One region of the Psychrobacillus sp. FSL K6-4615 genome, then DNA from elsewhere that is predicted to be linked to it. Evidence: a T-box and tRNA genes for the amino acid it is inferred to sense, from the RefSeq annotation. Region 1 holds a T-box; the other holds one or more tRNA genes.

Region 1 (3,708 bases):
GTATGATGCGGGAAGTAGAGGACCGATATGCTCCTAAGTTAACGGACTTTCTAGATCCTAGGCAGCAATTTATAGTAGACTCGATTCGTAGACAATATGAAGATATTGGTTCTAGCGCTGAAGGTGCATTAGAGGATGCGGAGAGAAGAAGAGTTCTATTGTTTCCTTCCTATTATGTTTCATCGGAAATTGATTTCTCTATGAGGGTAGTTGAGGTCCATTACCCTACTAAATTTGTAACGTTAAAACATAAGGACGTGCTTGGTTCGATGATGTCCTTAGGAATTGATCGTAGTAAATTTGGAGATATACGTGTACAAGATGGTGCCATTCAGTTCGTTGTAGCTTTAGAGGTACTGGATTATGTACGAGCTAATTTTACATCTATTGGAAAAGTGAAAGTTCATATCGATGATGTAGGAAATCCACAAGACTATTTTGTTCAACAGGAGGAATGGATGACTGAGACCTTAACGGTAAGCTCACTCCGTTTAGACACTGTAATTGCCTCAATTTTTAATATTTCTCGTCAAAAGTCTGCATCTCTTATTCAAAGTGGGAAAGTGAAAGTGAACTGGTCCGAGAAAGATCAAGTATCCCTTGAATTACAAGAACTCGATCTCATTTCTATAAGAGGACATGGAAGAGTGAAATTAATCATGATGGAAGGCAGGACAAAAAAAGATAAAATTCGATTACAAATAGGTAGATTAGAACTAAAAAATTAATTTTTATAAGAATATTTCAAATATAGATGTATTCAATCTCGTAGAAATGTATAATGGGAGAAAGAATACAAGTTTAGTAAAGTGAAGGAGATGTTAAAATGCCACTAACACCACTTGATATACATAACAAGGAATTTAGTAAAGGATTTAGAGGGTACAATGAAGACGAAGTAAATGAATTCCTTGACCAAATAATGAAAGACCTTGAAATTTTGACAAAAGCAAAAAAAGAATTAGAAACAAAGCTTAAAACTTCAAGCGAACAGGTTGGTCATTTTACTTCGATTGAAGAAACCCTACATAAATCCATTGTCGTTGCTCAGGAGGCTGCAGAAGAAGTCCGTCGCAATTCACAAAAAGAAGCGAAGCTGATTGTGAAAGAGGCAGAGAAAAATGCTGACCGAATCGTTAATGAAGCTTTAACGAAAGCTAGAAGAATTGCGATGGAAATAGAGGATCTAAAAAAACAATCAAAAGTATTCCGCAATCGCTTTAAAATGTTAGTAGAAGCACAGTTAGACTTGATCAATACTGATGATTGGAATCATTTAATGCAATATGATGTGGATACAGAAGTAATTGATCGACTATCTGTAACAGAAGATTAACATTTCTTGACTCATCGCCATACTTTACCTATAATAATTTCATATCATATAATATGCGTAGAAAAAGACGTCTAAATTTGTTTTTGATAAAGCGACCTGAGGATGGTGAGAGCTCAGGAATATAAACTCTTTAGATTATCACTTTGGAGCAAGGGCACTGAACTTTTTAGTAAGTGTCTTCGGTTAGTGCCCCGTTATGGCATTCTAAGCGGCGATTTTTTGAGAAATCGCAAGTAGGGTGGTACCGCGAGCATAACTCCTCGTCCCTTTTTGGGATGTGGAGTTTTTTTGTTTACGTGTAGATTAATACAATTTTTACGTTTTTACTAATTAGGAGGTAATAAGATGGAATACAAAGATACGTTATTAATGCCTAAGACAGCTTTCCCAATGCGTGGAAACTTACCGGTGAAAGAGTTAGAAATCCAAGCAAAATGGGCAGAGCAGAATATCTATAAAAAAGTACAGGATCATACAAAAGATCGACCATTTTTTGTACTGCATGATGGACCACCGTACGCAAATGGTGATCTTCATATGGGTCACGCATTAAACAAAGTATTGAAAGATATGATTGTCCGTCATAAGTCTATGACAGGTTTCCACGCACCGTATGTTCCAGGTTGGGATACACATGGTCTTCCAATCGAGCAAGCATTAACAAATAAAGGTGTGAAACGTAAAGAACTGTCTTTAGCAGAGTTTAGAAAGCTTTGTGAAGAGTATGCTTATCAACAAATTGATAATCAACGCTCGCAGTTCAAACGTCTGGGTGTTCGTGGTGACTGGGAAAATCCATATGTTACATTGACTCCTGATTTTGAATCACGTCAAATCGAAGTATTCGGTGCAATGGCTAAAAAAGGATACATTTATAAAGGATTAAAGCCTGTTTACTGGTCACCTTCAAGTGAATCAGCATTAGCAGAAGCTGAAATTGAATACCAAGATAAAAAATCACCATCTATCTATGTAAGCTTTAAGGTAACGGAAGGTAAAGGAGTTCTTGAAGAAGGAACAAAGTTTATCATTTGGACTACAACACCTTGGACTATTCCTGCGAACTTAGCTATTTCTTTACATCCAAAAGTGGAGTATGCAGTTGTCGAAACGAAGGGTTCTAAGTTTGTTGTTGCATTAGATTTAGTAAAAGCTGTGGCAGAAGAATTAGGCTGGGAAGAATACACAGTAGAGCGTACACTATTAGGTCAAGAAATGGATCGCTTAGTTGCAAAACATCCTTTATACGATCGTGATTCTCTTATCATTCTTGGGGAGCATGTAACAACTGAATCTGGTACTGGTTGTGTTCATACAGCGCCTGGTCACGGGGAAGATGACTTTTATGTTGGTAAAGCTTATGGATTAGATGTCCTTTGTCCAGTGGATGACCGCGGTGTTATGACTGCTGAAGCACCAGGTTTTGAAGGATTATTTTATGATACAGCTAACAAAGCAATTACAGAAGCTCTAGAAGCTGCTGGTGCACTTGAGAAACTTACATTCTTTACGCATTCATATCCACATGACTGGCGTACAAAAAAACCAGTTATTTATCGTGCTACTGCTCAATGGTTTGCTTCAATTGAGGCATTTAGAGATGAATTACTACAAGCAATTCGAGATACAAAATTTACTCCTGCATGGGGAGAGACTCGTCTATTTAACATGATTCGTGATCGTGGAGACTGGTGTATTTCTCGACAACGTGTATGGGGAGTTCCAATTCCGGTATTTTATGGGGAAGATGGAGAACCAATCCTGACAGAAGAGACGATTTCACATGTTTCTAAACTATTCCGAGAGCACGGATCGAATATTTGGTTTGAAAGAGAAGCGAAGGAATTATTACCTGAAGGATTCACTCATATTGGTAGTCCAAATGGTATCTTTACAAAAGAAACAGATATCATGGATGTATGGTTTGATTCGGGTTCATCTCATCAAGGTGTTCTAGAAGAACGGGATGATTTAGTATTCCCAGCTGACTTATACCTAGAGGGATCAGATCAGTATCGTGGTTGGTTTAACTCTTCTCTAATCACAAGTACAGCTATGTTTGGTCATGCTCCTTATAAAGGATTGTTAAGCCATGGTTTCACATTAGATGGCAATGGTCGAAAAATGAGTAAATCCTTAGGTAACGTTATCGTTCCTTCCAAAGTGATCAATCAGTTAGGTGCGGACATTGTACGTTTATGGGTAGCTTCCGTGGATTATACAGCAGATGTACGTGTATCTGATGCGATTTTCAAACAAGTATCCGAAGTATATCGTAAAATTCGTAATACTTTCCGATTCTTGCATGGTAATATCAGTGATTTCCATCCGGTTAATAATCGTGTGGAATTTAAAGATCTACGTGAAGTCGA
Region 2 (3,708 bases), 1.3 Mb from region 1:
CAGAGGGTCGTAGGTTCGAATCCTACATGGCTCATCACTTTTTCAGTGAATTATGTATGCGGGTGTGGCGGAACTGGCAGACGCACTAGACTTAGGATCTAGCGCCGCAAGGCGTGGGGGTTCGACTCCCTTCACCCGCACCATTTAATTTAATAACCGAGCGGAAGTAGTTCAGTGGTAGAACACCACCTTGCCAAGGTGGGGGTCGCGAGTTCGAACCTCGTCTTCCGCTCCAAAGATTCACTAAAGTGCCGGGGTGGCGGAACTGGCAGACGCACAGGACTTAAAATCCTGCGGTAGGTGACTACCGTACCGGTTCGATTCCGGTCCTCGGCACCACTTTTTTGAAACATTGCGCTCGTAGCTCAATTGGATAGAGCACTTGACTACGAATCAAGAGGTTGCAGGTTCGAGTCCTGCCGAGCGCACCATATAACGGGAAGTAGCTCAGCTTGGTAGAGCACTTGGTTTGGGACCAAGGGGTCGCAGGTTCGAATCCTGTCTTCCCGACCAGTTATTATTTATGGGGCCTTAGCTCAGCTGGGAGAGCGCCTGCCTTGCACGCAGGAGGTCAGCGGTTCGATCCCGCTAGGCTCCACCATTTATAAATTAGTTTGAAAATCATGGCGGTGTAGCTCAGTTGGCTAGAGCACTCGGTTCATACCCGAAAGGTCGTGGGTTCGACTCCCTCTGCCGCCATCTTAAGGACCTTTAGCTCAGTTGGTTAGAGCAGACGGCTCATAACCGTCCGGTCGCAGGTTCGAGTCCTGCAAGGTCCACCAACAATGTCTTGGAGGAATACCCAAGTTCGGCTGAAGGGATCGGTCTTGAAAACCGACAGGCGGGTCATACCGCGCGGGGGTTCGAATCCCTCTTCCTCCTCCATTTTTATCTTATTGTTTGTGGAAGTAATAATAATCCTTAAGTATTTTATTGTCGCGGGGTGGAGCAGTGGTAGCTCGTCGGGCTCATAACCCGAAGGTCGCAGGTTCAAATCCTGTCCCCGCAACCAAATGGTCCCGTGGTGTAGCGGTTAACATGCCTGCCTGTCACGCAGGAGATCGCCGGTTCGATCCCGGTCGGGACCGCCATTTATTTAATAATATTAATACATATCAATTGTAAATATAGCCTAAACAATTAGCTTTTATTTTAAGATTGAAGAGGCTCAGTAGCTCAGTCGGTAGAGCAAAGGACTGAAAATCCTTGTGTCGGCGGTTCGATTCCGTCCTGAGCCACCATTTAATGCGGGTGTAGTTTAGTGGTAAAACCTCAGCCTTCCAAGCTGATGATGAGAGTTCGATTCTCTTCACCCGCTCCAAAATAATGGGCCTATAGCTCAGCTGGTTAGAGCGCACGCCTGATAAGCGTGAGGTCGATGGTTCGAGTCCATTTAGGCCCACCATTATTCCGAAGTAGCTCAGTGGTAGAGCAATCGACTGTTAATCGATTGGTCGTAGGTTCGAGTCCTACCTTCGGAGCCATATATGGGGAAGTACTCAAGTGGCTGAAGAGGCGCCCCTGCTAAGGGTGTAGGTCGGGCAACCGGCGCGAGGGTTCAAATCCCTCCTTCTCCGCCATATATTGGCCCCTTGGTCAAGCGGTTAAGACACCGCCCTTTCACGGCGGTAACACGGGTTCGAATCCCGTAGGGGTCATACTCAAAAAAAGGTAACCAATCATTGGTTACCTTTTTTATTTTTAACTTTTATTTTATTCCTTTCTCTTTTTCTATGCCAATGTATGGAAAGGTCAGTCAATAGAATGTATACAACATAATGACCATTGATACCGCATGAATAATGAACCTAAGGTTATATTTATAGTGGTTTTAAAATATGATATAATTTCCAATGAAGGGAGAGGTTATAGTTGTTTCAAAAATTTAGTAAAGTTATGCTCATACTTGTACTAGCGGTAGGCTTCACAAGCTTAGGTAACATGCAAGCAGACGCAGCTACAAACAAAGTTATGTGGGGAAAAACAGAGTTAAAACAAGGGCAAATAGGTAAAGTAACAATTCTTGCAGACACGAATTTAGTTAAAGTTGGCTCCAATGGATCACTTAATAAAGTACGCACACTAAAAAAAGGTGATGAATATAGAGTCTATACGTATAAGGGAACAAATGGTGGCTTATATGGAGTAGGGGCAAGTAGTTTCGTACAAAAAGGTTCTAAAGTGAAATATGAAACTCCATCTAAAAGTAAGCTAGCTTTGCTTAATAAAGAAGTAATTGGTGGGCTAACTCCAAAAGCAGGGATGAAGCTTGTTTATTCTCCTAGCTTTACTGAAAATACACAAAATGAATTTACTGTTAGTGATTCCTATAATTCTGAATATGATGTGACGGAAGCTTTTCTAATGAAGAAAGGTAATTCCCTAAATAGTTTTACTTATATTGAACATAAAGATCGTTTAATATTTGGGGTAGGTCATACAGATTGGGCCATACTTGATATTGCTTTTCCATTGATTGAAGGAAAAACAACGAAAGAATATTATTTAACAGAGGACAACAGTCAAGCTTTTTATAATGTAAATGTGGAAAGTACTACTAGTACGGTTAAAGTAAAAGCCGGAACATTCCAAAACGTGGTAGTTGTTCGCACAAACTATGGCTACACGTTCTATATCGCACCTGGAATCGGAATTATCAAGCTTGTCGATAAAAAAGGTGTACTTAAAGCAGAGTTATTATCCTATAAATAAGAAAAAAACCAGAGTGCTAGCTTTTTACTAGCATTCTGGTTTTTTAAAATATTATAAATAATAGCCAATCAATAGACCTAAGCCTAAAAGGAATACAAAAATCGTATTCGTAAGAGCGGTGTCTTTCATAGCAGGCGCAACTTTAACTGGATTTTCTGTTTGTTTAAATAATTTTATCGCATGTATAGGTTTTTTCAAACTCAATAAAACTAATAAACTCCATGGAGTGATTATTTGCAAAACTACTAAACCTATAATCCATAGGTAAGACAAAACAAAATAGGAAGCTAGAATTGTAATTGCTGTTTTCCGACCAACTAATATAGCCATCGTTTTTCGTCCGCCTATTGTGTCTTCTACTAAATCGCGAATATTATTAGATAGCATGATTGCTGCTACTAGCAGAGCACTTGGTACAGATAACAATACAGCGAATAAAGGCACTGAACCTACTTGAATATAAACTGCAATTAAAACAATAAGCATCCCCATAAATAACCCACTGAAAAGCTCACCAAAGGGAGTACTAGAAATAGGGTAAGGTCCCCCAGTATAGAAATATCCCACTGCCATAGAAATTGCACCGACTATTAATAATAGCCAAGAGCTTTCATAACAAATATAGATACCTAATATAGCAGCTATTACATATAGCAATAGAGCTAGTTGCATTACCGTTTTGGGTTTTACACCATTCCTAACAATTGCCCCACCAATACCGACCGATTCCTCGCTATCGAGACCTCGTACAAAATCATAATACTCATTAAACATATTTGTAGCAGCTTGTATCAGTAGACAAGCTAATAACATAGCAATAAACAATAGCCAATCAATATTTGCCTCGTATAGGGCAATCATTGTACCAAGAAAAACTGGTGCAAATGAGGCAGTTAGGGTATGTGGTCTTGTCAGTTTCCACCATACGCGCCAGCCCTTGTCAGCTTGAAATTCGTGTGACATATTTTTTCTCTCCTTTAAAAGAATCCAATATCA

What was found. The T-box of region 1 lies ahead of ileS (isoleucine--tRNA ligase). A T-box ahead of a tRNA ligase gene usually reads a tRNA of that ligase, here a tRNA-Ile.
Region 2: it encodes a tRNA-Ile, which carries the amino acid that the T-box ahead of ileS (isoleucine--tRNA ligase) is inferred to sense. The anticodon was not compared.

What each region holds. Positions count from the first base shown of each region.
Region 1 is NZ_JBBOYQ010000001.1:1,186,086-1,189,793, forward strand. It holds gene MKX53_RS05575 (YlmH family RNA-binding protein) at 1-728, shown strand, start outside; gene MKX53_RS05580 (DivIVA domain-containing protein) at 827-1,336, shown strand; T-box leader at 1,386-1,607, shown strand; gene ileS (isoleucine--tRNA ligase) at 1,682-3,708, shown strand, end outside.
Region 2 is NZ_JBBOYQ010000001.1:2,480,419-2,484,126, reverse strand. It holds tRNA gene MKX53_RS12430 (tRNA-Lys) at 1-34, shown strand, start outside; tRNA gene MKX53_RS12425 (tRNA-Leu) at 59-143, shown strand; tRNA gene MKX53_RS12420 (tRNA-Gly) at 161-235, shown strand; tRNA gene MKX53_RS12415 (tRNA-Leu) at 251-339, shown strand; tRNA gene MKX53_RS12410 (tRNA-Arg) at 355-431, shown strand; tRNA gene MKX53_RS12405 (tRNA-Pro) at 437-513, shown strand; tRNA gene MKX53_RS12400 (tRNA-Ala) at 526-601, shown strand; tRNA gene MKX53_RS12395 (tRNA-Met) at 626-699, shown strand; tRNA gene MKX53_RS12390 (tRNA-Ile) at 706-782, shown strand; tRNA gene MKX53_RS12385 (tRNA-Ser) at 793-885, shown strand; tRNA gene MKX53_RS12380 (tRNA-Met) at 938-1,012, shown strand; tRNA gene MKX53_RS12375 (tRNA-Asp) at 1,016-1,091, shown strand; tRNA gene MKX53_RS12370 (tRNA-Phe) at 1,166-1,241, shown strand; tRNA gene MKX53_RS12365 (tRNA-Gly) at 1,248-1,321, shown strand; tRNA gene MKX53_RS12360 (tRNA-Ile) at 1,329-1,405, shown strand; tRNA gene MKX53_RS12355 (tRNA-Asn) at 1,410-1,484, shown strand; tRNA gene MKX53_RS12350 (tRNA-Ser) at 1,490-1,580, shown strand; tRNA gene MKX53_RS12345 (tRNA-Glu) at 1,587-1,658, shown strand; gene MKX53_RS12340 (hypothetical protein) at 1,873-2,712, shown strand; gene MKX53_RS12335 (1,4-dihydroxy-2-naphthoate polyprenyltransferase) at 2,764-3,675, opposite strand.